DNA from 3 places in the Paenibacillus sp. A3M_27_13 genome. Region 2 is predicted to be linked to each of the others. Evidence: predicted binding sites of a transcription regulator. Region 2 holds the regulator's gene; each other region holds the start of a gene.
What was found. The regulator LexA, encoded in region 2, represses DNA repair genes until DNA is damaged. The targets are predictions, from matches to a motif close to CGAACATATGTTCG.
Positions count from the first base shown of each region.

Region 1 (10,919 bases), 340 kb from region 2:
ACTGATCTCAGCCATTTTATGATCCGTACCGAGGTGCGAAGTCGTGAAGCTGACTCCCATTTAGGGCACGTATTCGATGATGGTCCTGGTCCAGATGGTTTGCGTTATTGCATAAATTCCGCCGCGCTCCGCTTTGTGCCTCAAGAAGACTTGGAACGTGAAGGATACGGAGCATATAAGTCATTATTTGAACAGTAAATAGCCATGGAATCATTGGGGCTGACCCGCGATCTATCTTTAATAGATGATCACGGGCCAGCCTTTTTTGGGATGTGGCAGCACATCATTACGTAAGCTAGCCATTTAACTCATTACCCATCCAAGCCAAATGGCTAGCGGTACTAGCAATAGCTGGGCTAATAAAGTACCTGCCAAGCGCGAGATGATCATCCAGCCGTACATGCTGTTCATCCGAGTTAAGGGTAGCTCCCCTCGTAGCGTTTTCTCCGACAGAACCGCCAATCTTGGATCAATTAACAAGGTTAATAATACCGTTGCGACGCCATTGATTAGACCTGACGACATTGACATTGCTGTACCTTGAGCAGGCCACAGGAATGATGCATATAAAGCAGATACTACTCCTGTTGTATAAATCGCAGTGACAGCTATATTCAGAATAATTAGACGCTTGGGTATCGCTCCACTAATCAGTGAAGTAAGCATTGACCAGGTGGGGCGCTTTATGTAGTAGCCTGCATGTTTCCAGCGACTTCGCAGCATTAAATGACGCACCAAAGCCGGAATAGATCCGGTATGCTCCAAATGCACAATCCATCTGGCTGACATGCGTACCACTGTTGGATACAGTAATTATAGTTCCAGTCTAATATCCGTTCTGCCCACTTGTGTTGCAGCTTTAGCCTGATCGACCATCCCTCCAAGTAAAGGCCCCTGCGCCATGTTAGAGGTGCGTGAAACCAACAGCAGCATCCCCGCAACGGTTAACGCCAATCCAATCCGACGCGCTCGCAAACCACCAAGCCGAAGAGCATAGGACAAGCTATCTGTAGTATGAATGATGATAGTCAGCAAAAAAACAAAACCCCAGGCAAGCAAATACTTCACTCCTTTTTCTGGTATTCTGCACACCATTATACGCTTTTTCTCAAGATACATTTTACAATATATTCATTTTTTTGATTTCCGTTTGTTTAAGCCGACAACGGGTAATACATAATACATCATCTGTTATAAGGAGTGTTCAACTATGCCTTGGAACAAACATGATTACCCTCCATCCATGAAAAACCTGGAGCCTCGTGTGCGAGAAAAAGCCGTCGATATTGCTAACGCCCTACTCCATGACGGCTATGAAGAAGGGCGCTCGATTGCGATTGCCACTTCCCAAGCCGAGGAATGGAACGATAATCATCCAGCCGAGCAAGATGAGAAACCGACAAAACATGAAAAACAGCATTCAAGCGAAAATCTGCACAACCATCATTCCACTTCTTCCGATGCAAAGGAACCCATTCATGTGGTGCCGCACGAGGATCGCTGGGCAATCAAAGAAGAGGGACACAACCAGCCCATTTCAACCTTTAAACACAAAAATGAGGCGATTGACGAAGCTCAAAGTTTTGTAGAACACCAACAGATTTCTGCAATTATTCATGACCGGAATGGACGCATTCATTCAACTTTAAAGCCTTCCTGATAGAAGCTGAATACAGCGAAAGGGTGTTACGTAAGAAGATTTCTCTCCTGACGTAACACCCTTTCCTTATTGACGAAGGCTGTGGACGACCGGCACTGTTTTGGCAACCACCTTTTTAGCGGGAATAGCCGCTGGCAGTACCTTTTTCACAGGTCGGTGCAGTTGGAACGTGGTCGTCCATGTAATTATTTTTCCGGCAAGCCACACAGCCAGTATTGTAAACATTGTTTCCTTCATAGGCAGATACAACAATGATAATCCCAGTACGATGATGTCACTGACAATAAACACGTTGCCGATTTTCCACCCGCGCCACTCACTGATCAGCAGAGATAAGATATCATCGCCCCCGGTTGCTCCACCGAATCGCAGTACGATTCCGGCTCCCAAACCTGTAAGCACCCCACAAAGTAGAGCAGCTATCAGCAGATTTCCATGTAGATCTATAACCAGAGTCGAATACTTCTCAAATCCTGCATAAAACAGTGAAAAAGCGATGGCTCCGATTAACGCAAGCAGCATAAATCTTCTGCCCTTCAGTACCCATGCCAGCAATATGACGGGAATATCAAGCAGCAACATACTCCATGCTGGAGATATGCCAAACGCGTAATGTCCCAGCAGGGCCAAGCCTGCAAATCCGCCTTCTGACAAATGATTTTGAGCATTAATGTGATAATACGTAAAAGCTAAAATGCATGTTCCGAGCAACATGACAGCAATCTGTCTCAGTGCTCCATTGTTCACGATAGATTCGTAAGTTTTCCTCATACAGGCTCCCTCGGTTTCTCGTAAGTTTAGATGTGGATGAACCCACTCTTACGGAAGCTACCGGGTAAGATGTGCCTGGAGGACTTGGTCCTTCGCATGTACAATCCCCTCTTCCGCAGAGTTGGCTTTCGCAACTTGACGTTACTCCGCGGAAAAGCTAAGTATAAGACAGATCAAATCGTTTCCAAATCGTCCTTTGGGGAAGTATCCTTCGGGGACACATGGTATCCTGATCCTTTCTTTTGTGGAATAAAACTCCGACATTTCTGTGGTACATATAATTCTATAATTTATTATACCACACCTTGTCACCTGCTAAACAGCTTGCTTTTTTGCTGCACCATATTTTATTTTATGTGTGAGCATGCTTTATTGTATGTGCGAATTAACGCATTATACCGTAGGTTTGGCGAATGCACATTTAATATAATAACCAAAGCGTATTTTATTTCTGTTTAGATTATTATCCACTTAATTTGGCGGTTCTACGCTGGTTGGCCATAAACACGCCTCCAAGTATAAGGACCAGCCCGGTCAGAACGTTCCAGCCGATATGTTCATTCAAGAGCAAAAAGCCCCATACGATGGCACTTACTGGTACAAAATACGTCACCGAAGAAGCAAATTCCGCACTCCCCCGCAAAATCATGTAGTTGAACAAAATATATGCTACTCCTGATCCCAAAACTCCCAGTCCTATAAGAGAACCCAATACACCTGGGTCAGAAACAATCGACAAATCAGGTCTCTCCACAATTGCCATCATAATGCCACCCCCTACCGCAGCACCAAACAGTGTCGAAAAAGTAGCCTGATACATGGAAAGATTGGAGAGAAAACGTTTGGAGAGCTGTGTTCCAAATCCGTAGCAGAGAGTCGCAAGCAGCATACATCCAAAACCCACAGGATCAACAGAAATAATAGATGCAGGATTAATACCCAATAAAATAATGATTCCTACAAAAGCGAGACCCATTCCTAACCACTGCATTCGATGAAAAATAGCCCCGAAAAAAACAAGCCCCACCAACATGGTCCATATTGGCGTGGTGGCATTCAATACAGAAGCCATGCTGCTAGCTATTCTGGTCTCGCTAAAACCGATCAATGTCCATGGCAAAACCATGTTGACCAAAGCTACCAGAATAACCGATTTCCACGGAATGCTTTTGATTTCAAACGGCCTGCGCATAAGTAGCATTAATAAGACGATAAAAATAAATCCAAAGCTGGATCTGAGAAATACAATCGTCCACGGCCCTACTTGATGTAGCAACAACACCTTGATAAACATAAACGAACCGCCCCAAATGAGGCTCAACAATAATAAAGCTGCATATAACGAACGTGACAATATGTATACCTTCTTTCTCTACTTTCTTAAGTTAAATAGTAAAGGCTGACCGCAGCCAGAACGATCTCCCCTTTTATGTAAGTTTTTATCCAATAGCTTAACATAAACTCTGTTTGACTGTCATTGGCGATAAACGCATGAATTCTTTACACAAAGGCACATAGGATATCGCTCCCTACCACTTTTCCATTAATTGATGATTGCTTTAGTAATGGAAAAATTCCTATGATGGGGGAGGTATAAACAGAACGTATGTTCTATATACTGATTATATATTGTATTCTTACTCGGAGTAAAGGAGATTTTTATGCCAAACCAAAAGACACTAAACCACAAGAATAAAGCTCCTTTGCCTTCTGAAGAAGACGCAGGGCTGATCAAGATCTGTGTACTTCTAACTCTTGTGCTGGATGTGCTGGAACGAGACATTCGTATTATAAATACCTCTCCTCTAAAAATGCCCGATTTGTATGTTCGTAGCCTGACTGGAGTACAACAGCGCGTAGCTGTTCAATTAGCAGAGACAAAGGCGCGAATGAAAACACTAGGGGTTAAAATTTACAGCGAAATCCGAAATCATGAAGGCATAGAGGTTTTGTATGTATGCCGCGGCTATCAAAGGCGTTTTTTCATGCTTTCATCCTTTGCCCGCAGCGAGGTCCGACGGAAACTGGGACATTATCTGGGAATTGACCCCACCCAAGATTAAGCCCCCTTGTAATCTCGTCTCTGGTTCTTGCACGATTAATTTTCATTCCCTGCAAAATAACCAACCCACCTCCCATTTATCAACCTAAATTAAATTCTAGTATAAAACTATTGCGTTACGTGAAGTGAAGGTGATTCGAGAATGGATAAGTCACCATATCATGGATAAACTCAATCCATTTGACACACATTATGCCTATCTCATCCAAAAAGGAGGTGCTCTCTTGGCTGGACATGACGCAGCTTCCGTTGAATTAAGTAGGAATGTTTCCTTTATTGAGCAAGCCCTTTTTTATACGGATGATTTAAAAAAGCAGGCGATTTCCGTTGACGGCAAAGACGGTATGCTGCTCTATATTGATTCGCTCGTAGATCAGGAGATGATTCAAACTCATATCCTGAGTGCCTTATATGAGAAAACCGATGCAGTCTCTCATCAAATGTTCACCACCTTAAGCAGTCAAAAAGACACCGACCTTCAAAATGCTGCTGATTCGCTTATCCAGGGATATTGCATTTTTATGATAAATGGAGCGGAAGGATTTTTTATCCTTTCTTCCGAAAAAACGTATGCTCGCAGTACGGACGAACCAGAAAACGAAGGGATTATTCACGGACCGCACAATGGATTCATTGAGCAGTTATCCATCAATCTGAATCTGATTCGCAAACAAATTGTCACACCGTCACTGGTTGTACGCTACTTTTATGTGGGATCTAAAACCCGGACTAAAATCGCTATTGTCTATGTTCAAGACTTGGCTAATCCTGAGCTAGTGGAAGCAGTGAAAACGAGAATTAAAGCGATCTCCTCCGATATGGTGCTCCCCCCCGGTTTTATTCAAGAGTTTATTGAGGACAACCCTTTTTCCCTCTTCCCTCAACAGCTCAGCACGGAACGACCGGATCGTGTGACCGCCAATCTAATGGAGGGACGCATAGCGATTTTGGCTGAAGGTAGCCCAACTGCTCTAATAGCTCCCGTCTCTTTTTTTGCATTTTACCAAAGCCCAGATGATTATCACGGCCGTTGGATTATTAGTTCATTTCTAAGAACGATTCGAATGATGAGCTTTTTGATCGCTTTTACGCTACCTGCCATTTACATTGCGACGATTGCTTTTCATCCAGCTATTTTGCCATTAGAGCTGGCGCATACCATCAAAAAATCACTGGAAAACGTTCCATTCCCAGCGATTGTGGAGGCTATGCTGCTTGAATTGATCTTTGAGGTGCTACGAGAAGCCGGGGTTCGTCTACCCAGTCGGGTTGGTCAAACTATTGGAATCGTTGGCGGTCTCGTCATCGGAGATGCTATCGTTCGGGCTGGTCTCGTGTCGTATACGATGATCATCGTCGTCTCGTTAACAGCCATTTCTTCTTTTTTAGTGCCTTCTCATGAAATGAGCTCAGCGGTTCGTATCCTTCGTTTTCCGATGATGACTGCTGCAGCCTTGTTTGGATACATTGGCATTGCTTTCGGTTTACTTTTTCTTACCATCCACCTTTGCAAGCTGGAGACCTTTGGTACGCCCTACTTTGCTCCTCTTGCACCATTCCGGCTCGGTGATATGAAAGATGTTTTTATCCGCTTTCCGATTTGGACATTCCATCAGCGACCATATGATTCCCAAGCCCAAAAATTGAAGCAGCAGAACGACTCTAGGAGCTGGAAAAGACGTGAATAAAGAAAGTACCATTGCATCGGGTCAACTGTTTTTTCTCATCATTAAGTTTGAGATTGGCGTAGATATTTTGTCACTTCCCTATCAGATGCACCTTTCAACTAAAGGAGGGGGTTGGATATCTGTCATTATTGGTGGCCTTTTGATTCAACTCATTATTTTGATGTGCTGGCTCCTGCTAAGACGTTTTCCCTCCTCTTCGATTTATCAAATATTAACCCAGATTACTGGTTGCTAGATTGGAAAAGCATTGACTGTGGCTTACATTGCTTACTATCTGCTCATGGGTACCTCGGTTCTTGTGAACGCTTATGACGTCATTAACCGCTGGATGCTGCAATATACTCCCCGTTGGGCTATACTTGCCCTGTTTTTGTTCAGTAGCATATATCTGGTTCGCGAAAATTTAAGAACGATTGCCCGAGTACTTGTTTTAATTTCATTTCTGATTTTTCCCATGATGCTGTTAATTAGCTATGGTATAAAGCAGTCCAACCCGCTTTATCTGCTACCTCTGACTGAGGCGGGATGGCCCCGTATTATTGTCGGTTCAAAAGAAACGCTCCTAGCGATGTTTGGTTTTGAGTTCATTCTTGTCGTCTTTCCCATGGTTGAGGGCAAAAGTACAAGCAAGCTCAAGTCAATTCTGGCAGCTAACGCGATCGTGGTACTATTGTATTGTTTTACCGTATTTACCTGTAAACCGTATTCAGCCCCCAACAGCTTGAATTAATGCCGGAGCCAGTCATTTATTTGCTCAGATCCATTCCACTGGGAACGATGGATCGGGTCGATTTTATTTTTCTGCCGATTTGGCTCATTTCGATCTTTGGAGCTATAAGTGGTTATTATTATGCGGCGTCTTACGGAATAAGCTATCTATTCAAGCAAAAAAGTCACAAAAAGGCGGTTTCCTTTGTTGTGCTCGCCTCATGTTGTATTGCCTATTTGCCTCAACGAAGAGAAGATTTCGAGCTTATTGGTTCCATAGCCAATAATTCTGCTTATATTTTCCTAATTGCGTTCCCTTTTCTGCTGCTGATCCTCTCCTATCTCTTCAAAAAAAAGGAGGGACCTGAAACATGAAAAAAAAGAGCAGAGCGCTTGGAATGCTAACTCTACTCATTTTTATAACAGGCTGCTGGGATCAGGACAATTTGAAGGATGCCCGATTGGCAAATGCATCGGCTTATGATCTCACTCCTGAAGGCATGTTGTTGCAAACGCTAGAGGTTGTAGACGATTCTCAAAGCAATCAAGGTAAAAGCACCAATGAAATTCACTCAGGCACCGGCCATTCCGTTCGGCAAAGTACAGACAAAATCCGAGCCAAAGTAACCGGGGATATCCGCTTTTTCAAATACGGAGTTATTCTGTATGGTACAAGCTTGGCCCGAAAAGATTTATATCCCTATCTGGATGTGCTGTATCGTGAGCCTGACCATCCGACTTCCCATGTCAAGGTAGCTATTGTAGATGGATTAGCTGGGGAAATAATAGATCAAAAAAGCATAGGTAGCCTCTTGATTGGCGAATTTATAACCAAAAAAATCAGAAGCCTTGAGGAAATGTGTATGTTCCCGGAAATGACACTGGAGACACTGCTCCCCCCAATGCTTGATCCGGGTCAAGATTTTGTACTCCCCTATCTTTCCAAAGAAGGAGAAGATATTACAGCACGTGGAATTGCCTTATTTCACGGACAAAAATTCACAGGAAGCCTAAGTAGTGAGCAAGGTGTTTTATATGTGTTAATGACTGGAAAGTGGAAAAATACAGCTCGCTTTGTAAAAAGGATACATCCCGGACCTGTCGGTGATGTGCAAAACTTTATTACGTATCAGGCTAAAATCCAGAATGTCAAACGTAGCCTTAAAGTGAACGTTCAGCGCGATGGACAAATTGATGTGGAGCTTAACCTAAAATTGCCTGTCGATATTGTTGAATATGCACGAAACCATCTTCAAGATAAAGCTAACGTACAGCGTCTGAACCGTCAACTTTCCGAAATCATGACCCAGGATGCGGAACAAATTATCCGTACACTTCAGGAAAATGGATGTGATGCCTTTGGCGTAGGCAGACAGTTGATCGCTCATTATCCAGCAGTATGGAAAAGTGTAGATTGGAATAAAGAATACCCCAATATCCGTTTTCATCCGCAGGTCACTGTAGACATTGTCGGGAACGGCATTTTAAACTAGGCCGTTCCTGTCGTTTAGTTTTTGGGTTGATCAGATATTATTTCAGGATAAACAACTTCGTCAGATTTGGTTTTTGGAGTCTCACTCTGGCTTTGTGATTCAGAAGGAGTCACCTGCTCGTTTTCAACAGAAGGTTGCGGAGTATCTGTAGATGGCAAATCTTCATTCTCATCAGGCATATCTATCTCTGTGCCTGCGTCAGGAACAGTAGGATCCGTTTCCTCTGGTGGAATTTTCTCTTGATCTATTGCAGGTACCTCAACCTCTGGGACTTCTTTTTCCTTGATATCTGGTTTAGACGGGACCACTGGTCTAGCAGAACGCGGAAGCTGTTCTCTTCCAACTTCGGTAGGCACATACTTTTGATTAAACCAGTCAGTCACGAGTTGACCCGATTGACGGGAATAACGCCCTGGCAGCTTACCTGTAAGGCTAGAAACCGTAACTCTTACAACACCTTCCGGCCGTATAAAGTGCTTTTTCTTAAAAAGCTCAGGCTGGTCCTTGACCGCCTCATTCATGATCAGTGCCCACACTGACTGTGCTCTGGAATGGCCTTCTTGAGATAATGTATTAACCTGTTGGCGGTAACCAGCCCAGACGCCTAGTGTAACGTCAGGTGTGTACCCCATAAACCACACATCACCAAAGTTTTGTGTCGTACCGGTTTTACCGGCGATATCAATGGCACCGTAGCTTTTAAAAGCATTTTGCAGGCGTTTGCCGGTTCCCCTCGGATCTGATATAACCGTTTTGAGCATATCCGTCATCAAAAATGCGGTTTGCTGCGAATATACACGCTTCGTCTGCGGTTTAAATTCATATACGATCTTCCCGTTGGCATCCGTAATTTTGCTGATCAGATGAGGTGCATTATATACACCCATATTGGGAATCGTTCCATATGCTGCGGTCAGTTCCTCGACGGATACCCCTTTGCTTAGTCCACCCAAAACCCCTGTCTGAGCATGTTCATCCTGCGGCTGAATCGTCGTAATTCCAAGAGAACGCACAAAATTCCAAGCATTTGGAATTTTAACTTCATATAGGAACAGCCTCAGCGCAGGGATGTTGATTGACCGATTGAGTGCTTCACGGGCTGTCATAAGCCCCTCGTACCGTCTGTTATAATTTTTAGGAATATGATAACCTTTACGCCCGTCTTTCAATATGATTTGTGAATCATCAATAAGACCGGCTGGCTGAGTGTAGCCCTTTTCCAAAGCAGGTAAATAAGCAGCAATAGGCTTCATGGCAGAACCGGGCTGACGTGTCATTTGAGTTGCATAGTTCATTTGCTCGGTATTAAAATCCCTGCCCTCGATCATACCGAGTATAGCCCCTGTTTTATGATCAATCATGATTGCTGCAATCTGCTCTAATCCCTTCTTCTTACTGTATGGAGAAAAATTTTGTGGATTGGCTGCAATCTGCCGCATATTGTTATAAATTTTCTTATTTATCGTTGTATAAATTCGATAGCCGGACCGTTGCAACTCTTCTCGCGTATTTTGAAGAAGCTCGGCATGCTCAGGCTTGGAAATCTCGGCTGCCGTGATATCGGGATTTTGCTGGAGCGCTAACAATTGGGCGGCTTCCCGCTCTGTCTCCAGCATCAAATAAGGGAATGTATTATAACTTTTTTCGCGATGTGGCGCAAGAGTGGCTTTCACATCAAATTGAAGCGCCTCGTTATATTCGGATAGCGTAAGTTTACCTGTTGCCAGCATTCTTCCCAACACGACACGTTGGCGCTCCATCGCTTTATTGAAGCCTTCTTCATCGAAGTTCCCTTTACCATCAAAAGCGGAATAAACAGATGGCAGTTGCGGGAGACCTGCCAAATAAGCCGCCTGAGCAATATGAAGCTTATGTAGATCACTTACATTGAAAATCCCTAACGAAGCAGACTTGATTCCATATAAATTGTAACCAGCGGAACCATTACCAAAAGGCATTTTGTTTAAGTAAGCCGTTAATATTTTATCCTTGCCCATAAACCGCTCCATACGCAGTGCCAGCAGCATTTCCTTCACCTTGCGACTGTCCGTCTTATCCAGACTGAGAAAAACCCTTCGGGCTACCTGCTGCGTCAGTGTGCTGCCGCCTGTTTGGCGGTTTTCATTCAAAAGCTTCTGCTTAACGGCACGAGCAGTTCCCTTTAAATCCACACCACGATGCTCATAAAATTGGCTGTCTTCCGTTGAAATGAGGGCGTCCACAATAGACTGAGGAACATCCTTCAGATCAACGAGCTGTCGATCCTCCTCCATGCGCATTCTTCCAACCGGAGTTACCTGATCATTAAAAAATACAAAGCTGGTCAGAGCGTTCTCATTTACCTTTTCATATATCAACTGACGTGATCGTACAGGTTCATCATGAACCAGTGCCGCCACATAACCGGATATAAGACCTCCAGCAAACAGCACTCCAAGTACACCCGCAAACGAGAACCACTTGATATTAATCAGCAAAACTCTGCCAAAAATACGCCACCTACTGCGTTTTTGAGATGATGGTCGACGTTTTGGGTT
Region 1 covers NZ_JANAVE010000001.1:632,248-643,166, forward strand. Annotated here, with positions in the region: gene msrA (peptide-methionine (S)-S-oxide reductase MsrA) at 1-198, shown strand, start outside; partial or broken gene NLX82_RS03000 (lipid II flippase family protein) at 304-1,119, opposite strand; gene NLX82_RS03005 (DUF2188 domain-containing protein) at 1,211-1,660, shown strand; gene NLX82_RS03010 (YitT family protein) at 1,727-2,431, opposite strand; gene NLX82_RS03015 (DMT family transporter) at 2,895-3,785, opposite strand; gene NLX82_RS03020 (YhjD family protein) at 4,093-4,494, shown strand; gene NLX82_RS03025 (spore germination protein) at 4,718-6,181, shown strand; partial or broken gene NLX82_RS03030 (GerAB/ArcD/ProY family transporter) at 6,174-6,911, shown strand; gene NLX82_RS03035 (GerAB/ArcD/ProY family transporter) at 6,932-7,264, shown strand; gene NLX82_RS03040 (Ger(x)C family spore germination protein) at 7,261-8,382, shown strand; gene NLX82_RS03045 (transglycosylase domain-containing protein) at 8,397-10,919, opposite strand, start outside.
Region 1: NLX82_RS03020 (YhjD family protein) is a predicted target of LexA. The motif match lies at 4,031-4,044, and genes of this name have one in related genera.

Region 2 (10,919 bases):
CATCCATAGCATCCTTTGCATAGGCAACCAGACCATCATACTCAGGACGGATACGATTTTTAGTGAACTTACGTGTTAAAGCAGCTCCACCAACCATTATTGGAATATCAATATTCGCATTTTTCAAATCCTGTGCGGTCAGCACCATTTGTTGTGCCGATTTAACAAGCAGTCCGGATAAGCCAATCATATCGGCCTTTTCTTCACGGTAAGCCTCAATAATGCGTTCTGGTGGTACTTTTATACCCAGATTCACGATATGGTAACCATTGTTGGATAGAATAATCTCCACCAGATTCTTACCAATGTCATGCACATCACCTTTGACTGTAGCCAACAAAATCTTACCTTTTACTGAGGATTCATTCTTCTCCATGAACGGCTCTAAATAGGCTACGGACGCCTTCATCACTTCAGCGCTTTGCAGCACCTCCGCAACAATCAGTTCGTTATTGTTAAACAGTCGTCCTACTTCCTCCATCCCCTTCATCAGCGGGCCGTTAATAATCTCCAGCGAAGAATATTTCACGAGCGCTTGCTCCAGATCCGGAATGAGTCCCTCCTTACTTCCCTCGACTACATAGGAAGCCAGTCGTTCTTCGAGCGAAAGGTTTGATATCTTTTCTTTTTTCTCCACTTTCTTGTTACGGAAAGCTGCTACAAAAGCGGATAAAGTATCGTCATTTGTTTTATAGATCAAGTCTTCCGCAAGTTTCCGCTCATGCTCTGGAATGGATGCATAACGTTCAAGCTTCTCAGTGTTTACAATCGCATAGTCCAGACCTGCTTTGGTGCATTCATATAAATAGACGGAATTGAGCACTTCACGACCCGCTTCCGGCAAACCAAAAGATACGTTACTGATGCCCAGGATGGTATGCACCCCGGGAAGCGCTTCTTTAATAATGCGAATGCCCTCAATGGTTTCCTTAGCTGAACCGATATATTGCTCATCACCTGTTCCTACTGGGAATACGAGCGTATCAAAAATTAGATCCTCCGCTGCCAAACCGTAACGGTTCACCAACAGATCATAAGAACGTTTAGCTACCTCAAGCTTATCCTCACGTGAAATAGCCTGTCCGCGTTCATCAATTGTTCCAACAACAACAGCGGCGCCGTACTTATGAATAAGAGGAGCCATTTTCTCAAATTTCTCTTCACCATCCTCCAAATTAATGGAGTTAATTATTGCCTTGCCTTGCGAATATTGAAGTGCTTTATCAATGACTTTAATATCCGTGGTATCAATCACTAAAGGTACCTTTACCTTGTTTACAACCAGTTTCAAAAATGCTTCCATATCCGTCATTTCATCGCGATCCGGGTCCTGCACACAAATATCAATGACATGCGCTCCGCTTTTTACCTGAGCACGGGCAATTTCAGATGCCTCTTCATATTTGCCTTCCACGATCAAACGCTTGAATTTGCGGGAGCCCAGAACATTCGTTCGCTCACCAACCATATACGGACGATTGTCCTGTTCAATATATACAGGCTCAATGCCCGATACGGCAGGAGGATGATGACCTACCAGCGGACGCGGCTCAAACTGCGCCATACTTTCACTCATAACTCGAATATGCTCAGGCGTGGTACCACAACAACCCCCAGCAATATTCAACCAGCCTTTTTCAGCAAAAGCAGCCATTTTACGTGCTAAAGAATCAGGCGATTCATGGTATTGGCCATTTTCATCGGGCAAGCCCGCATTTGGATAACAGCTAATAGCTGCAGAGGACATTTCAGACAGAGAGCGAATATGATCACGCATAAACTCTGGACCTGTAGCACAATTCAATCCAATCGAAATTGGGTGCAAGTGTTCCAGTGATATGCAAAAGGATTCGATATTTTGTCCGGCCAACGTCGTTCCCATAGGCTCAATCGTGCCTGAAATCATTAGCGGAAGCTCGATACCTGTCTGCTCAAAAGCTTGCCGAATTCCGATGCTTCCAGCTTTGACGTTAAGCGTATCCTGTGAGGTCTCCAATAGCAGTACATCGACCCCGCCTTCAATAAGCGCCAAGGCCTGCTCTTGATAGCTTTCAATCAGTTCAGCAAATGTAACCCCACCTGTGACAGACAAGGTTTTCGTGGTTGGGCCCATAGCTCCTACTACAAAACGAGGCTTGTCCGCAGTGCTGTATTTATCCACCGCGTTACGCGCCAGTTTGGCCGCCACCAGATTAATTTCACGGGCACGTTCTGGTATATCGTAATCCGCCAAAACGACGGATGTTGCTCCAAATGTATTCGTTTCAATTAGATCTGCTCCGGCCTTCAAGTATGCTTCATGAATCCCTTGAATGACATCCGGTCTCGTTAAGACCAGCATTTCATTACAGCCCTCCAGCTCTTCCCCACCAAAATCATCGGGGGAAAGGTCTTCCTGTTGAATCATGGTGCCCATGGCCCCATCAAGAAGGAGTATTCTTCGTTGTAATGCATCCTGCAAGCTAACTTTATCCAAATTTCTTCACCCCCGCAAAACGTTAAATCCTAGTTTAGCAGAAACCGTATCATTTAGATAGATTGAAGTAAAAACATACGTTTTATACAGGTTGTTCTTTGTAAAAATGACTTCTCTTATCCATTTTTATAGTTTGTAGCATTATAGAGCGTACTTAACCCTGCATCCTTTAGCTATGGTCATTTGCATTATAAAATGTTGAAATCCTGTATTGTACAACGTTTCAAGACATGGTATTCTTTATACAACATTAATCCAAGTGGAAAAGAGGGTATATATATATGGCCGAAATCTTAATACGTAATACCAATGAACGAATTAGCGGTGAAGAACAAGTACGTGAATTTCTGGAGAGTCACGAGATATTGTATGAACATTGGGATGCTTCCAAATTGTCTGGGGAGCTGCAAGAAAACTTTACCTTAACAGATGATCAAAAGGCCGCTGTTCTCAAAACATTTGAACCCGAAATCAAGGATTTAGCCGCACGTCGCGGATATAAAATATGGGACGTTATCACTTTATCTGAAGCAACGCCGAATTTGAACGAGCTGCTGGCCAAGTTTGAGCAAATTCACACCCACACCGAGGATGAAATCCGTGCCATTGTCGCTGGTAAAGGCATCTTCATCATTAAAGGCCCTGAAGAGATCGGCTATTTTAACGTAGAGCTTTCACCGGGGGACGTTATCTCCGTACCTGAAAATATACCTCACTTCTTCACTTTAATGGAGAATCAAAAGATCGTCGCAATCCGCTTGTTCATCGAAGAAAATGGCTGGATTGCCGAACCGTATGAAGATCCAACCTTCATTAAAGCATAATTACGAATTTATCCTTGTGTGAATAAAAAAACTCCCTCTGCTTTGTAACAATAGCGAAGGGAGTTTTCTTAATACTCGTTTCTAAAGACTATTGATTTCTTAGTTTAACGATTGAATAATTCCGTCCAATTCAGACAGATGCTTGATTTGGAACTTCGGCTTGATCTCTGTGGTATTGGTTTTAGTGTTTCGGTTCACCCAGACCGAGTGTACACCTGCTGCCAACGCTCCTTGAATATCAGTCGTCAGTTTATCTCCTACCATTAAAGCATGTTCAGGCTCAATACCAAGAAGCCCCAAAGCATGCTGGAATATAGACGGATCAGGCTTGCCTCGACCAAATGAACCTGAAATGACAACATGATCAAAGAAAGGAGCTAATTGAGGAACTCCATCCAGTTTCTCCTGTTGTAGATCAGGGGAGCCATTTGTCAGCAATAACAGCTTGTAATGTCCCTTCAATTGTTCTAGAATCTCGAACGTTTCTTCATATACATGTGGACGCGCGCGTCTTTCCGAAGCAAATTGGGTAGCCAACTTTTCCGCCAACTTCTCATTATCTATCCCTAGTTGCTGGAGTCCTCTGCGCCATGATTCCTTTCGATAAACAGGGGCCAACTGTTCCAATTGGCGGAATTCAGGTTGCTCACCTGCTGTAAAATTCGCCCACAATCCTTCAAACGGATTAATGCCGATCATTTGAGTAAAACTAAAGGTTTCATAGGATTCATACAAAGCGCGTGCTTCCTTACGTACGGCTTCCTCCAGAGTTTTTGGATCAACGCCTGCTTCACGGGAGCCTGTTTGACACGCTGCATCAAATGCCTCTTCTACACTACGTTCATCCCACAAAAGGGTATCATCAAGATCAAACATTACCGCCTGAATCGTCATCTGAATTATCCACTCTCTTTCCACAGTATATGTACGCCTATTTGCTTGATTAAGCATTTGAATCGTTATGTGTGCCCATATTAAGCAAGCGGCCGCAGCATGTTATATGAAATAACATCATACGGCCTTTGTTACAGAGCTACAGGCTAAATCAGTTATTTCTTGTCTACCTGTATCTGATTGGATAGCGCAAACTTCTCAAGTCGCTCTGCAATGGCATCCGTGTCATAGCGACCTAATGATTTTGTGAAAATAAAATTACCACCCTTACCTTTTCTTTCAACGGTTACGTAACCCTTTTCAATCTTGATGGCTTTCATGTCCCCTGCCGTCATTGGACGTTCTCTACCACCTTTCAGCATATAGAGAGTATCCTTTCCCACTTTCAAATAAGGACGACGGATGAAAAAGATAACAGCCAGCATCAAGTACAAGCCGAATACAAGCCAATCCATCCCTCGCATACCGGTCTTAGTCAAAAAGTAACTCATAAGCATGTACAATACAGAAAGACCAGCCAGCATAATTGGCACAGTAATGTTACGGCCACGGAAAATATCCATTGCAGAACCTGCGCCGCTAATGGTTTGAATGCCTTGCTTTTTGCGCGATTTATTTAAATGCGCTGTGTTTTTGCGTACTTTTCTTTCAAATGATCGGGCCATCTCTCAATTCCTTCCCAGATATATTACATTAAAACAATTGCCTCAAAACTGATCTATATAGATACCATGAAAAGGTACCTAAAACAAAAGGCAAATTGCAGGCTTGGGCGCTTTAACAACATTAATGCTTCAGCCCGTCATTTCCTTTCGATGTATCATCGTCCACAAATTCAATCGTCTCAAGCTGCTGCCGAAAATTACGGCGAATGTTACCTAAATAAATTTCCCGAAGATTGGCGCGCTCTGTGGCTTCCTCTTCCGTCAAACCCTCGGATTTTGCTTTGCGCGCTAATTCATTAATGCGCTGTACCAAGCTGTCTATATCCAAATTGTGTCCCCTCCATAAAAGCAAAGATATAATACACTTTGACATGTAGAAAAGAGCTTGTCAAGGCTCCCGTATTACGCTCCCTGACAAGCTCTAATAGTCTATAGATCAGAAGTTAGGAAGCTTGAGTACCTGACCTGCCTGCACTCCCCGATCCTCCAAACCGTTAATCCGCACAATTCCTTCTATATATACCCGTGTATCCATTCGTTCCGGTTTATGATTTGCGGCAATCTCCCACAACGTATCCCCAGGTTGTACGGTCAGTTTAGTCACTTCTTCCTTGGAAGCTGAAGGTGCCGCGAAAACTGTAAGTACACCTGCCCCTGCAATCCAAGCAACAATCACTATAATAAGAAGCTTAAGTAAAAGAGTATTGGTAATAATCTGCATAAAACGTGCCCTACCCTCTTTTCGAGTCTCCTGTAAATTTTCTAAATTCATCGGAAAAATACTTTGATAAGTGCTATATTTCATCATTGGCTGTGTCCTCCAAACGTTTGTTCTTATGTTTTCACAATATAACACGAACATTTGTTTTGTTCAATAGAAAAGAGAACAAAAGTTCGTAATTATTTTTAGGGATTATTTAGAACTTATGTTTGTACGAACGGAGGTTCTATGCTATAATTTTCCCAAACGTTACTAAATGGGGTTGATACGGTATGTCTAAGATTTCGAGCCGCCAGCAGGCCATTCTTGAATTTATCCGCAATGAAGTGCGTCTAAAGGGATACCCCCCTTCTGTACGCGAAATAGGCGAGGCTGTCGGATTAGCCTCCAGTTCTACGGTTCATGGTCATTTGGATCGTTTAGAGAAAAAAGGACTCATTCGCCGCGATCCTACAAAACCACGGGCTATTGAGTTACTCGGTCAAGACGAATCGGATAACAGCAACTTGATTAATTACTCCATTAGTCGTGTCCCCGTCGTCGGCAAAGTAACTGCTGGCCTTCCTATTACGGCGACAGAAAATATTGAAGATTACTTTCCTCTTCCCCAACACTTTGTTGGTGAGGATAAAATATTCATGTTATCTGTTGTAGGCGAAAGCATGATTGAAGCTGGTATTGCTAACGGAGACTATGTAATCGTACGTCAGCAGCAGACCGCTGATAATGGTGATATTGTTGTAGCTATGACAGATGAAGACGAAGCTACAGTTAAAACCTTCTACAAAGAAAAGGATCATATCCGGCTTCAACCTGAAAATCCAGCCTTTGAACCGCTTCGCCTGACACACGTCAGCATTTTGGGCAAGGTTGTAGGACTCTTCCGGGACTTCCACTGATTTCTCGTTCTTTCTTCCCCGTTATTCTATCCACTAATACAAAACCGGCTGCCTAGGGCAAGCCGGTTTTGTATTGCTATTATGTTTATTATGTATCTCACAACTTTTTTTCATTTCAGCAACCTATCCCTATTTTTTCTACTAAAAATCAGCCTCCTCATCTCAAATAATTCCCCACTGACCTTGAGCAGCTATACTGTCATGGGCAAAACTAATAGATCTTTCTTTGTTTTAGATAAATATGGTATATTAATTACTTATAGCTCTGTAGGAGGAATTAAATGAAAAAAATTATAATTTCAGCGTTTGTTGTGATATTTATCGCCATAAGCTGTGTAGTTCCAACAATGGATCATTTGTATGCAAAAGAGAACTCCCACATAACAACCTATGACCGTATTAAGTATATACAAATACTTATCCATTTCAGGTATTTAGAAAAGCAACTCGAAGCTGTAATTTTCGAAAGAAATAATTATCCAGAAGACAGCCAAGAATATAAACAGCTCTCTGAACAACTGAATCATATTCTTGCTCAAGAGGCGTACTACGAGAAAAAACTTAACACTCTTAATAGTAAATAATTTTCATACTAACTGCCTATTATCTTTATCTACACTATTAGACTCATGCCGACCTGCCTGTAACATTCTCCTGCAACGTAAAGTTGAAAAGGCGAAGACAGGTTCGCATGAGTTTTTTTATTATCCATTAGGAATATAGGTACTAGCTTCTTTTTGCTTTTAATAGATTTATGCTGATACATTACTATCACAATTGACATATGTATATAGCAGAACTAAGCAAAGGAGATATGCAGATGATCAGAAATAGAGTTAAAACGTATAAGCATCGCATCGGGAAAAACAGATATCTGGTCGTTAAAGTCTTTCAAGCCGCAGCTGCTAAAACAGGAAGCGGAAATGCACTAGCAACCAATGCCTTGAATATCAAAATTTCCAAGCGTAAGCATAAACGCCACTAAGATTTAACCGTACCTTCATTTCTTGAAGGGAGGTGATATTATGAACAGAAGACATTGCAAACGTGATTTAAGAAGAAGAAGATTAAACATCCGTTCCACTCAAAGAGCCATTGCGCGTGCAAGAGGTAACGCACTGGCTGTTAATCTGTTTAGCGTAAATGATAGACAACGCAGACGTTAATAATCGTTTTCAAGCAAAAGCGGGAAGGATTCTTCCTGCTTTTTTTGTGTTAAACGATACACCCAACTCCTAAATCCCATAGAACTGCTAAATTCAGTTGCCTTCCTTTTAAATACCATACATATTCAACTATGCTTCCACTGGTTAAAACAGAAGCGAAATGGTACCCAGTCAAAAGCAGCAGCATTCTTGACTCAAATACTTTGTGTACAACTGACCACACCTATAGCCCTCAAACTTGCTTCAGCTTTTTTAACTTAAGTATTCCGGCTGTATATCCGTCCATGGTTTGTACGTTGCTGCATTGTTTGCTCAATTTTTTATTTTAAAACTTTATAAGGCCCCACTTGCCCACCACCGTATTCCACAAACTCCATCATATCCTACTCAACGGCTGGACTACAGATGCTCTTATCTGACTTAATGCAGCTGAAAACAATTCGATATTGGATCAACACTTCATATGTATGATTCATGTTGATCAACTCGACAATTCATTCTGGATAAGCGCTAAAAATCCTTCTCTAAATAATCATACCCTTACATGATTATTTAGAAAGCTAATATCCGACATATAAAGATAAAATACAACAAACAAAGACAAGAAAAAAATTTCTCTTCACAACCAATGAACTATGTACAAATACATTACACATGTATAACATTAAATACAAATACTAGAAAGGTGGTAACAATTTAATGAAAAAAGTATCTTTACTAGCATCAGTAGCAATGCTTATCTCATCTGTAGCTTTTGCTGCACCTTCTTTTGCAGATCAGGTCACAAGTGACACTTATAGTTCATTACAAGACTCAAATAGAAGTATAGAGTCTGTTACGCCTTTTGCTAATGTTGAATATGTCGCTACTGTAAATACGGCCAATCTCAAAGATGCCGGAACAGACTCGAACATCTCTATAACTCTGTATGGTTCTAATGGAGATTATGCTACCGCTACACTCAATGGTAGCTTTGAACAAGGAGATTCCGATACAACAAGAATCAGCACTAGTAACCTAGGTGACATCAGAAAAATTACTATTAGAACTGATGGATCTGGGTATAAACCAGGTTGGAAAATCGCTAATGTCAAAATATCTGGAAACGGGAAAACTTTCTCATTTGCAGGTCCTAACCGTTGGCTTGGTGACGGCGGTTCCGCAGATTCCGAAACACTTTTTCCATCCTAAAACAAATATTCATACAAAAGACTCTGTCGATATTTGGATAGAGTCTTTTAGTTTTGGATGAATAATCCTACTAAAATTGTATCGCCGTAATTATAACCCCATCTCAAGAATCAATTTTAAGAATAAACTCACTAATGGGAAAAATGTTATATGATTTTGCTATATAAACAAAAGCTAAGAAATGGCCGTTGGAAAAATATATTGAATCTACTAAGAAAATCATAGCTTTAAAAAGAATTCAAGCATTAAAACACAATACCTAATTTTTTCGATTTAGCATGTCTCTTTTAGCCCCAATACTTTTAAGTTGATCATGTACATTTTCGAATATTGGATTATTATTTCCATCTACCTGACTTAGCGTAGCTGCGAACAGTTCGGTATTCTACTTTACCACTTTGTACTTATGATCAACAGTTACATTACTCTCTTGTATTTTCACAATAATCTCATCCCCAATAGCCGCCAGTGAAAGCAATTAACCCTCAAGCCAATTCTCTTATCATAGGATACCTCCAAAGTATAATAAATCTTCTAAATACTATACTGAAAGATGTGTCAAAGTATCGTGCGTATTATCGCAAATAAAAGACTCATACCAGTTATTGTTGCAAACTAATAAGGCCCTATCTGAGATTAAATTTAGGTATTAGGAAGGATTATACCCATTCAATGAAACATTCCCCTTCTTACAAAATACAATAAGCGCAAATCTATTATGGCAGGAAATCCACCAAGTATTCGCCAAAAGAGAAGCGAATACTGTAGCTATTGCCAAATAGCTTATGCGCTCATTGAGTTCAACTATTTGCCATCCATGAGTGAAGTGGTATTATCCAACAGTTCTTTTCACGAATTAAACCCAAAGTGATTTAGTGATGATAACTAAGAGAATAAAGAGCACTAAAATTGCCGCTGTAGAAGTCCATACACCGCCGCCACCTGCACCTTCATATGCACCCATGTCTTAAACCTCCTTTATTTGTCGTTCACCTTAATATATGTATAAATACGTTCAGTGATAGGGCATGCAGGTAAACAAAACAAAGGCTCACACCCAGATAAACCGGTAGAGCCTAATAATCTTTATAAAAGAATTAATTTCAAGATGATTACCAACAAAATGAAGAGTGCCAAGACAGCAGCTATCGATGTCCAAATCTTCCCGGCCGTCTCTTCGTAGCCTCTTTCTATTCCTCTCACACGTAACGCCTCCTTTGTTTACTCCACAGGCTATGCGAGGTCTTGTTTATGGGATGGACTTCTAGGAAAATAAAAACACTTTACCAGCGTATCCAGCAAGGTGCCACTGATGAAGAACCTTTACTATTGCCACAACTAAAGAACAACAAGAAGGACTCCTACAGCATTTAGCTGATAGAGTCCTTCTTTATATCTGCCTTAATTCAATATAATTGCATTGAGTTATGGCTTCGAGTATATATTTTTCACTCCTCAAGACTCAATTAATGAATTCTACTATATTCCAAAACAATAAACATCCCGTCAGCGCATGCCAGTAGGGTATCACCCATTCTTTCGGATTATGCAACGGTTTGGTGATATTTCAAAAGAATTTATGTAAGGTCAGGCTACTCGCCTTACGATATTAAACGTACTGTCCAGTTCCAAGTACCTTGGCTTGTTACTTTGATCTTATCCCCAACGATAAAAAAGGCCGTATTTGTGGTGGAATCCCCGAAGAAGCCCTTGTACCACTCTTTGCCTGGCTAATCGATTAAACCCTTAGGCGCGTTCCAGTGCCACCCCACATATCTATATTTGCTCCTTCAAAAACTTCAAGAAAATTCCTCTTAACATTAGATGGCAAGTAGAACTAACGTTTCAGTTAGTTATAGGGTTCCCAGTTCGTATCGCGTATATCTTTATCTGAGGCTTTTCTCACAAACTCTATGCATTTTTCTTCGCAAGCGCCAAATACTTTATAATTTTGCTGGCCCTGTCTTAAAGATACTATGTTTGCCCCACCATCATAATCAGGATCTGCAAACTGAATACCATCATCTTCCCAAAAACAAATTTCACAAATATCATAGGTTCCAGGCGGTTCATCGTTTAAGGT
Region 2 covers NZ_JANAVE010000001.1:294,050-304,968, forward strand. Annotated here, with positions in the region: gene metH (methionine synthase) at 1-2,476, opposite strand, end outside; gene NLX82_RS01295 (1,2-dihydroxy-3-keto-5-methylthiopentene dioxygenase) at 2,758-3,300, shown strand; gene NLX82_RS01300 (HAD family hydrolase) at 3,400-4,194, opposite strand; gene NLX82_RS01305 (hypothetical protein) at 4,350-4,859, opposite strand; gene NLX82_RS01310 (DUF896 domain-containing protein) at 4,981-5,187, opposite strand; gene NLX82_RS01315 (LysM peptidoglycan-binding domain-containing protein) at 5,296-5,664, opposite strand; gene lexA (transcriptional repressor LexA) at 5,853-6,479, shown strand; gene NLX82_RS01325 (hypothetical protein) at 6,761-7,063, shown strand; gene NLX82_RS01330 (hypothetical protein) at 7,300-7,464, shown strand; gene NLX82_RS01335 (hypothetical protein) at 7,505-7,645, shown strand; gene NLX82_RS01340 (PLAT/LH2 domain-containing protein) at 8,345-8,836, shown strand; gene NLX82_RS01345 (hypothetical protein) at 9,693-9,800, opposite strand; gene NLX82_RS01355 (CPCC family cysteine-rich protein) at 10,686-10,919, opposite strand, start outside.

Region 3 (10,919 bases), 690 kb from region 2:
AGATGCAACTCCAGCAATACTGGCTGCAGCTGATCCGTCCGCCAGTGGCATGAGTGATGGAGGACAGGGCGGACCGACGGGCCGTGATATTTTGTTGACTGCTGTGGTGGATGAATCCATTCATCATCAGGCGATGTCCATCGTGGAACAAGCGGGTGGAATGCTGTGAAAAGTTTGGAAGGAGTAGTGACCGATGTCCAAAAACAAACGGTTTGATAAAGTGCTGACCAAAACGGAGAAAATCAAACGCATGCAATCTGCTAAAAATGAAGATGTAGAGTTCTCGGCAGATCAGGCAGATGCTGAGGATCTAGAAGCGATCCGGCGTAGCGAAGTAGCTGACCGTCGTCAGCAGCGTATCATAATCGACAATGAGTAGAATTTAATAAGACGGGTTATCTCCATTAATAAGGATGATTTGTGGGATAGCCCGTCTTATTTGTGTTCTTTCCTTTTTCTATTCATTATCCGCTGTATGCTGTTGCACTAAAAACAAGAGGACCGGCGACGAAAGCAGTAGTCGCAGGCGTTTGATTTTCAATAATCAGTTGGTAGTTTTGTACGCCCAGAGGCGCAACGTCTACCGTTTCGACATTAAGAATAATATTGTTATCGAAGACATTGGATTCCAGTCCGTAATAAATTTCCTTGCCGGCTCTCCAAATCCGTACAAGCACTCTAATGTTGCCGGCACCGACAAAGCGTAGTCCAATCGAGGCTTTTAACTCTACTCGGTTGTTGACAGCTCCAGAAATAGCAGGATCAATAAATACAGACGTCGTAGCAATTCCAAGTCCGGCTGGAGAAATCGGAACAGGAAGATTTATACCATTAGTGATAGGTGTAATAACACTGGCATTATAATCTAACACCGTCTTTGCCATACTAAATCACTCCTTTTCTAGTATATTGTATTGTATGTACTAGAGTTAAGGGTGCTTGGACTAAAAGAGTGGACAATATATACAAGCTCTACAAAAAATATTTTGAACTTCGATAATATTAGCTTTTTTGAACTCCTGTGCATGTATATAGTACAATGTAATGTATGCATGTGAAATGAGGAGGAAATGAAAACCATGTTGTGGAATGAAATTACAATACATACAACCGAAGAAGCCATCGAAATGATTTCGAATTTTCTGCACGAAGCAGGTGCAGGAGGGGTTTCCATTGAAGAATCCGGTTCGCTCAACAAGCCGCGGGATACGTCCTATGGACAGTGGTATGATCGGCCTTTGAACGACATACCTGAAGGACAAGCGATCATCAAAGGCTATTTTGCCGAAGAAGTGGATATGGATCGTATTCGTTCGCAGATTGAGCCGCGCGTCGAAGAATTGAGAACTTTCGATATTGATCCGGGTGAGGTTCAGTATGAGCTGAAAACAGTTGATGAGGATGACTGGGCAAATGCTTGGAAGCAATATTTCAAGCCTTTGCGTGTGTCGGACCGTCTGACGATTAAACCCACTTGGGAAGACTATGAGCCTGCGAGTGAAGAGGAAAAAATCATTGAGCTGGACCCTGGTATGGCCTTTGGGACCGGAACGCATCCTACGACATCCCTTTGTCTGAGAACGCTGGAGTCTGTGATTAAGGGTGGAGAAGAAGTTATTGATGTCGGCACGGGTTCCGGTATTTTGGCCATTGGAGCTGTAAAGCTGGGAGCGAAGCATGTACTTGCCTTGGATTTGGACCCGGTGGCAGTATCCAGTGCGCGGGAAAATACGCGTTTGAACGGACTGGAGGAACGCATCACCATTAAAGAAAGTGATTTGCTATCTGTGCTTAATGCAAGCGATCCAACGCTGGGTATCCAGTTACCGGTCAAGCTAGTGGTAGCTAATATATTGGCAGAGATTATTCTGCTGTTCATTGATGATGTATATAAAGCCCTGGAACCAGGTGGTATTTATATTGCTTCAGGGATTTGGAAGAACAAAGAAGAGGTTGTCGAAACTGCTTTGAAAGCAGCTGGCTTTGAGATTGCCGAAATAAGCCGGGATGAAGATTGGCTGGCGTTTGTGGCGAGAAAGAGGTAAGTATGGATTTTCTACAAAATATCTTTCGTGTAAATTTAAATGTTCTTCCCTTTTATTTACTGGCTGTGATCATATCGTTCACGGTTCATGAGTTTGCACATGCGTATTATGCCAATAAATTTGGTGACCCTACGGCCAAGTTACTTGGGCGCGTGACTTTAAATCCGGCAGTGCATATTGACCTGCTGGGTACGCTGCTGCTGTTGATCGGAGGCTTTGGCTGGGCCAAGCCAGTTCCGGTTAATCGTGACAATTTTAGCCGTCCGCGCCTCATGGGCATTATCGTATCGGCTGCGGGTCCGCTGAGCAATCTGCTGCTTGCATTTGTTACTACTTTGATCTATGCCGTGCTCCTTCATTTTCAAGTATTGCCGGGGATGGAGAACCAACGGGTAGCTCAAGCAATCTATTTGTTTATCAATGCTCTGATCAATTTAAATCTATTTTTGTTTATCTTTAATTTGATCCCACTGCCTCCACTGGATGGATACCGGATTGTGGAAGATGTGGCCCCCACTCCTGTACGCCGTAAACTTCAGCAATTTGAACAGTGGTCGATCTTTATTTTTCTGCTTATCCTGGTCATTCCGCAGGTTCGAGCTGTAACAATTGAACCTCTTTACACGCTGGCCCAGATGATTTATATACAGTTTTTGCAGTTCTCTTTTTATATCACTGGATTGTTTGGAGCCTAAGGGCTCCTTTTTTTACGAGAATAGGTAGGTATAACCTGAATGGAAGAGGGAACAGACTGGTCATACAGGCGCAAAAGATGATATGATGTTGCTTGGTGATTTATTCGGATTTTGTACGGAACGTTAGTGGATAACAGTTATTTTTAGAATGAGGATTTTGCAAAATCCAGGAATAGGTGTGAGAGAGAATGCAGCGTTATTTTATTCCGGCAGAGCAATTTCTAGAAGATCACGTGATTGTTGCGGGTGAGGACGCGCGACATATCGCTAAAGTCATGCGGGGCCGTAGTGGTGACAAAATTATAGTTAGTGACGGGATATCTAGGGAAGCGCTGGTTGCATTGGATACGATTGAGCAGGATCATGTTACGGCGACGATTATTGAGCCGCTGAAGATGACCTCTGAATCGCATGTGCAGGTCACTATCGCTCAGAGTCTTCCTAAAGGAGACAAGATGGAGACGGTGATGCAAAAATGTACAGAAATCGGAGCAACCGGGTTTGTACCGTTTTTGTCCGAGCGTACGGTCGTGCAGTATGATGCCAAAAAAGAAGGCAAGCGACTGGAGCGTTGGCGCAAGATTGTGAAGGAAGCGGCTGAACAAAGCCACCGTAACCGGATTCCAGAAATTAGCGCGCCCATGACGTGGAAAGAACTTCTGGCTTCTTTTGCTGGGTATGATTTGATATGTTATTGTTATGAAAAAGAGCAGGGTAAACAGCTACGGGATGTAATCCAGCCTTTGGCAGGACAATGGGCGTCGACGGACATGCCGCGAGTTCTGCTGGTGGTAGGCCCGGAAGGCGGCTTTACTGAAGCGGAAAGCCTGGAGGCCGAGCAGGCCGGGGCACAGTCTACAGGACTGGGAAGACGTATTTTGCGTGCGGAGACCGCAGGAATGGCTGCATTGGCATGCATTTTATATGAGACAGGAGAAATGGGAGGGGTTTAATATGCCGTCAGTGGCATTTTACACATTGGGCTGTAAGGTAAACTTTTATGATACAGAAGCGATCTGGCAGCTGTTTAAAAATGAAGGTTATGAACAGGTGGACTTTGATGAGCAGACTGCTGATGTCTATCTTATCAATACATGTACCGTTACGAATACCGGTGATAAAAAGAGTCGTCAGATCATTCGCCGCGCGATTCGCCGGAATCCAGATGCCATTGTGGCAGTGACGGGCTGTTACGCCCAAACTTCTCCTGCCGAAATTATGGATATTCCTGGCGTAGATCTCGTTATCGGGACTCAGGATCGGGACAAAATCATTCCGTTCGTGCAGGAAATTCAAGAAACGCGTCAACCGGTGAACGCCGTGCGCAATATTATGAAAACGCGTGTATTTGAGGAAATGGATGTGCCTGATTTTGCTAATCATACTCGGGCCTTTTTGAAAATTCAGGATGGGTGCAATAACTTCTGTACCTTCTGCATCATTCCGTGGTCGCGGGGTCTATCCCGTAGTCGTGATGCTGCGAGTATTATTGCACAGGCGCGTCAACTGGTACACGCAGGCTACAAGGAAATTGTACTCACAGGTATCCACACTGGGGGTTATGGTGACGACATGGATAATTATGACCTATCTGATCTGTTGTGGGATCTGGAGAAGGTGGAAGGGCTGGAGCGTATCCGTATCAGTTCGATTGAAGCCAGCCAGATTGATGAAAAAATGCTTGATGTACTGAACCGTTCCACCAAGCTGGTTCGTCATTTTCACATACCGCTTCAGGCGGGGGACGACACCGTGTTGAAACGGATGCGTCGCAAGTACACGACAGAAGAGTTTTATAACAAAATGCTTATGATTCGCAAGGCAATGCCAGATGTAGCGATTACTACGGATGTGATTGTCGGCTTCCCTGGGGAGACGGATGAAATGTTCCGCAATGGCTATGAGCTGATGAAAAAAATCGATTTTTCAGAAATGCACGTGTTCCCGTACTCCAAGCGCAGTGGAACTCCTGCGGCGCGTATGGAGGATCAGGTGGACGAAGACGTGAAAAATGCACGAGTGCATGAGCTGATACAACTGTCAGAGCAAATGCAACTGGCGTATGCTGAGAAGTTTGTAGGTCAGGTGCTGGAGGTCATTCCGGAAGTTGCGCCGAAAGGGACCGAAGATAGCGGCATACTCCATGGATATAGTGACAATTATATCCAACTGGCGTTTGAAGGTACTGAGGATCTGGTTGGCAAGGTATGCCGCGTGAAGCTGACGAAGGCAGGTATTAATGAAAGTGAGGGCCAATTGGTCCGCGTACTAGAGAATGGGCTGCAAACAGCTCTGTAAGAACAAAAAAAGCCTGAACAGGCAATAGAGATGGCAGACAAGGATTTCGCCTTTCCTTACAGAGAGGACGGAATCCTTGTTGCGCAAGGAAGGGAGATTACAGGATGGCAGCAAAAAAGGAAATTTCCGCAGGCGGCGTTGTGTTTCGCAAACAGGGGGAGCAGCTTGAAATTCAGCTCATTACTGACCGATATGGTAAGGTATCCTTGGCTAAAGGGAAAATGGAGTTGGGAGAAACAATCGAACAGACGGCTTTACGTGAAATTCGCGAGGAAACAGGGTTGAACGGGCGGATTATCCAGCATGTAGATATGATTGCTTATACGTATCAGCATCCAGAATTTGGGGAAGTAGATAAAGAAGTACACTATTATCTCGTAGAGGCACTGGATGGGGATTTACAGGCACAGATCGAAGAAATTAAAGGAGTTGCGTGGCATACGCCTGAGGAAGCATGGCGTCTCCAGCGCCAGGGTGGATATGACAATAATGATGTCATTTTAAGCAAGGCGCTGTCCATGCTAGGAATTAACGTTTGATTCTGTCGGGAGATATACGATCCTCTAAACGCGTCCACACAGGTAGATAGCAGAGAGGCAAAACCAGCAGAGAGCTAATAACGTTAAACAGAGTTTGGGCATGGGCTACCTTGGCTCCGGGCTCGGTAGATATCCAGGCAGCGGCCATCTCCAGACTAGGGATCAACGGCATAAAGAGCAAGGCTCCGCCTACGTTCAGCAGCACGTGGGACCAGGCCACAAATTTGCCGGACACGCTGCCGCCAACAGCGGCAATCAGGGCGGTTACGCAGGTGCCTACATTGGAGCCGATGACGATGGCGATCCCCACATCGGCTGGCAAGGCTCCCGCAGCGGCAAGGCTAATCGCCATGCCAATGACGGCTGCGCTACTGTGAACCAGCGCGGTCAGACAGGCTCCAGCAGCGAAGGCCCACCACATGTTGGCCGCAGCGTGATCAAGAAACCAGCGGAATAGTCCGGCCTGCTCAATCCAGGGGCCGACTGTTTGCATTACGCGGATACCTGCCAGAATCAGCGAAAATCCAGCAAAGACGAGGCTGATATATTGTACAGCCTGCGGACGGCTAAGCCCATTGGAGCCGGGTGAAGCTCCAGCGGACGCATACTGGCGACTGGGGACAGCTTCACCCCACAGGACGGCAGTGCTCCAGCATAGCAGTGAGCCGCAGAGCAGCGGAACAGCCAGCATGCCAAGCTGGAGCCCCATCAGCTCAGTGGTCAGGCAGGTGCCGATATTGGTGCCGAGAATGATGCCGAGCGTGCGGCCGTAGGTCAACAGCCCGGCGTTGACCAGTCCGATCGTCAGCACCGTTACGGCGGTGCTGCTTTGCAGCAGGGCCGTAATGCCTGAGCTGAACAGCATGCCCCGCCAAGGTGAAACTGTGGCGCGGTTCAGCCAGCGGGTGAGGAAGGGACCGGCCAAATGCCGGAGGGCTGCTTCCATCAGCTTCATCCCGCCCAAAAAAATAAACAGCCCGCCGCACAGTGGGAGTATAACATGTATAAACACGGGCATAGCCCCCTTTTCTAGGTGAAAATACTTATGTAACAGCCTATGATCTGTCGGGGACAGCCATGACAAGCATGGCTGAGCTCTTTTTTACGGAACGATATTAAGGACTTTGAGTAATCCAAGAATGGGAGTGAAGGATTTTGCCTTCAGTAATATTAGAACGCAGCCGTAAAAAAAGGCTGGAGCACGCACACCCTTGGGTGTTTAAAAACGAAATAGCCAAGATCGAAGGGGACCCAGAGGCAGGCGATTTGGTCAGTATCGTTAACCATCAGGGGCGTTATTTGGCGACAGGTTACTATAATCCAGCTTCACAAATTACAGTGCGTGTGATGTCCTACGAGCCGCTGGAAGCAATGGATCAAAACTTTTTTGCCCAACGCTTTCGCAAATGTCTGGAGCACCGCGAACGTTTTGTGACCGGGGGAAACGCTTATCGGTTGGTGTACGGCGAGGCTGATTTTTTGCCTGGACTGATTGTAGATCGATTTGGTGATGTGTTAGTCGTGCAGTTGTTAACGCTTGGCATGGATCGGCGCAGGGAAGAAATCAGGGATGCGCTCGTTGAAGTAGTGGGTCCTGTTGGTATATATGAGCGAAGTGATGTATCCATCCGTGAGCTGGAAGGATTGGAACAAACGAAGGGTCCTTTGTACGGTGATTGTCCGCGTCATGTGGTAGTGACGGAAAATGGCCTGCAAATCAAGGTTGATATTGTAGAGGGCCAGAAGACGGGTTATTTCTTTGACCAGCGTGAAAATCGTGCGGCCATAGCACCGTTGATGACAGGTTGGGGAGCACGTAGTGGAATTACGCTACAAGAAGTAGCTGCAGACTCAGGGGATGCGGGCACAACGGTCATGAAGCCAGTGAATAAAAGTGGTAAGGTTGTTGAATTCCCATTCTGGGATGGCGCAACCGTATTGGAATGTTTTTCGCACACGGGAAGCTTTACGCTCAATGCATGTAAACATGGTGCTAAAAAAGTAACTTGTCTTGATATTTCTGAGCATGCGATTGAAAGTGCGCGGGATAATGTCAAGCTGAACGGTTTTGAGGAACGCGTCGAGTTTGTCGTCGACGATGCTTTTCAATATTTGCGCAATCAAGTGAAAGGTGTAGAGGAACGCAATGCACGAGCCGGGGGCAAAGGAGATACATCCAAGCCGCTGACAGCAGGTGGCGGACGCACCTTTGACGTGGTCATTCTTGATCCGCCAGCCTTTGCCAAAACGAAGAACGCTGTCAAAGGAGCTACACGTGGATATAAAGATATCAACCTGCACGGGATGAAGCTGGTCAATGAGGGCGGCTATCTGGTGACTGCGAGCTGCTCGTTCCATATGCGGCCAGAGTTGTTTTTAGATACCATTAAGGAAGCGGCGGCAGATGCCGGCAAAATCCTTCGTCTGGTAGACTGGAGAGCGGCTGGTAAAGACCATCCTCAAATTTTGGGTGTGGAGGAAGGCCATTACTTGAAATTCGCCATCTTTGAGGTGCGCAGCCGGACACAGCTGTAGGTTTCATACAAGGTCAAAGTCAATCGCCTTTTTGGTGATTAAATAGGTAAAATAGACTCGTTTAGGTATAAATCAGTCCTGTAGAGAAGGCATGCACCAAGCCAATCTGCGGGACTGATTTGTTTTTTTAGAGGGAGGAAGAATTGCTACAACATGGCAAACGTACGTTCTTTTCTCCCTTGCCTGATATGCTATACTGTTTAATAGAATGTTGTTCGTTGGAAAGGAGGCCGCATCATGTCGGTTCGCTTGTTGATTGGCCGCTCTGGGAGTGGTAAAAGTACGTTAATCCGCAATGAAATGACGTCTATGTTACGCGAGGAGCCGCTAGGTAAGCCTATGCTGTTACTTGTACCGGAGCAATCGTCATTTGCTTCTGAGCATGCGTTACTTACAGAAGCCGGAAACGGTATTCAGGGGTCGGTGCGCGCCCAAGTGATGGGATTTCATCGTCTTGCCTATTTAGTTATGCAGGAAACCGGGGGTTCAGCACTGGTGCCTGTAACGGAAGAAGGCAAGAAGATGCTTTTATATAAAATTATTCGTCGTCGCAAGGATGAACTGAGTTTGTTTAAGGATTCGGGAGACCAGCTCGGCTTTGTGGATCGGTTGAATACATTGTTTACGGAGCTAAAGCAGTATGGAAATGATACTCGGTCTGTACCGGAGCAACTGGAGCGAATGAACGCTGCTGGAGAGTCAACTCCGATTTTGCGCGGCAAGCTCAAAGATATCAGTCTAATCTATGAGGATTTTGAACGAGAGCTGACGCTTAAATATATTGACGGTGAAGATACGCTGCGCATGCTGGCAGAACAGATTGCTGAGTCTTCCCTTGTGCGTGGGGCAGATATTTGGATGGATGGCTACCGCAGGTTTACACCACATGAATACAAGGTGGTGGAGCAGCTTATGCTGCACGCTTCTTCGTTGACGGTGGCGCTGACTTGCAACCGCAGCTACGAGAGCGGACAGCTTCCGCATGAGCTGGATTTGTTTCATCCCTCAGCGGCTACGTATGTAAAGCTCAAAGGAATGGCAGACGAGCTGATGATAGAGACGCAGACACAATTACTGCGCCCTGATCCGCTGCCGAGATTTAAGGAGCGTCCGGCGTTGGCGTATTTGGAGGCTAACTTTGAACATCGTACAGGGTTACGGAATCAGGAACAATGGATGCGGCTGCAGCAGCTACGAGAGCAGTGGACAGAAGAACAGCCGGAAGGCATAAAACTGTACACTGCGGCTAATCGCCGTGCAGAGCTGGAAGGGGCTGTACGCGAAATGCGTCGTCTGGCCCGAGATGAGGGCGCTCGTTATCGGGAGATGGCCCTGTTTGTACGTCATATTGAAGATTATGAGCCATGGGTGGAACCGATATTCAAACAATATGAGGTTCCAGTATTTCTGGATCAGCGGAGAAGTGTTTTGCATCATCCCTTAGTGGAATTGATTCGGGCTTCGCTGGATATCGTGCAGCGTCGTTGGCGATATGAGGATGTATTCCGTGCGGTCAAAACAGACCTTCTCCTGCCGCTGGATGGTCGGGTAAGTCGTGAGGAGATGGACCGTTTGGAAAACTATGTACTAGCCTGCGGAATACAAGGCAGCCGTTGGACAGACGGTCGCCCGTGGCAGGCTGTGCCCAGCTTGTCACTGGAGCTGGAGGAGCAGGAACGGAGCCGTCAACGGGATGAAACGTTGGATTTGATGGAACTGTGCCGGGATGTGATCGTGACGCCTTTACGTGCGTTTGAGAAACGTGTCGGCAAGGCACGAACTGCACTTGAGAAGTGTGAAGCGGTATATCTGTTACTGGAGGATGCAGAAATCGGCCACAAGCTGGACGCCTTCATTCATCAGGCAGAGGAAGCAGGAAAACCTGAGCAGGCGAAGGAGCATCGTCAAGTATGGGATGCGGTGCTTGAACTACTGGATCAAATTGTCGAAATGATGGGTGATGAGAGGCTGGATACCTCTTTGTTTGCGGGTGTGCTGGAAACGGGATTGGCTGAGTTCCGTATGGGACTTGTTCCGCCAGCTCTGGATCAGGTTCTAGTCGGAAACACGGACCGTACACGTGTGTCCGGTATTCAACATGCCTTTGTACTAGGTATGAACGAAGGTGTGATGCCGGCTGTGTTCCATGAGGACGGTGTGCTGAATGAGCAGGAGCGTACGGCATTAAACGAACGAGGCGTAGAGCTGGCGCCGGATATGACAAGACGTCTGTTGGACGAACGTTTTCTCGCTTATACGGCCCTTACTTCAGCCGGTAAAAGCCTGTGGATGAGCTATGCAGTGACTGATGAAGAAGGGAAGTCGTTGCTGCCGTCTGAGTTAGTACGACATGTGCGGCACCTGTTTCCTAGTCTGGACGAGCGTCCACTGGCTGGATACCCTTTGCCTGGGGATGCTTGGACGACGCAATGGGAGTATGCTTCTCATCCGTCCGAGGCTTTACCGCAGCTCATTGCGCAATTACGGCATTGGCGGCGTGGCAGTGACATTTTATCCCCTTGGTGGGAGGTATATAACTGGTACGCAAGCCAGCAAGGGCGTGAGAAGGACAAGCTGCGTCAGCTGTTGACCTCACTTTTTTACGAGAACCATGCCGAAATGCAGAAGGAAACGAGCCGCCGTCTGTACGGCAGCAAGCTGCGTACCAGCGTATCTCGTATGGAACGTTTTGTGGCATGTCCATTTTCGCACTTTGCCTCTCACGGTCTTCGTTTGAAGGAACGTCAAATGTATCGCCTGAAGGCCCCGGATATCGGACAATTATTTCATGCAGCGCTTGGAGAGAT
Region 3 covers NZ_JANAVE010000001.1:981,727-992,645, reverse strand. Annotated here, with positions in the region: gene NLX82_RS04385 (hypothetical protein) at 1-169, shown strand, start outside; gene NLX82_RS04380 (YfhD family protein) at 194-379, shown strand; gene NLX82_RS04375 (hypothetical protein) at 465-884, opposite strand; gene prmA (50S ribosomal protein L11 methyltransferase) at 1,080-2,045, shown strand; gene NLX82_RS04365 (site-2 protease family protein) at 2,048-2,740, shown strand; gene NLX82_RS04360 (16S rRNA (uracil(1498)-N(3))-methyltransferase) at 2,929-3,693, shown strand; gene mtaB (tRNA (N(6)-L-threonylcarbamoyladenosine(37)-C(2))-methylthiotransferase MtaB) at 3,695-5,038, shown strand; gene NLX82_RS04350 (NUDIX hydrolase) at 5,143-5,577, shown strand; gene NLX82_RS04345 (Na/Pi cotransporter family protein) at 5,567-6,589, opposite strand; gene NLX82_RS04340 (class I SAM-dependent rRNA methyltransferase) at 6,733-8,112, shown strand; gene addB (helicase-exonuclease AddAB subunit AddB) at 8,350-10,919, shown strand, end outside.
Region 3: addB (helicase-exonuclease AddAB subunit AddB) is a predicted target of LexA. The motif match lies at 8,270-8,283, and genes of this name have one in related genera.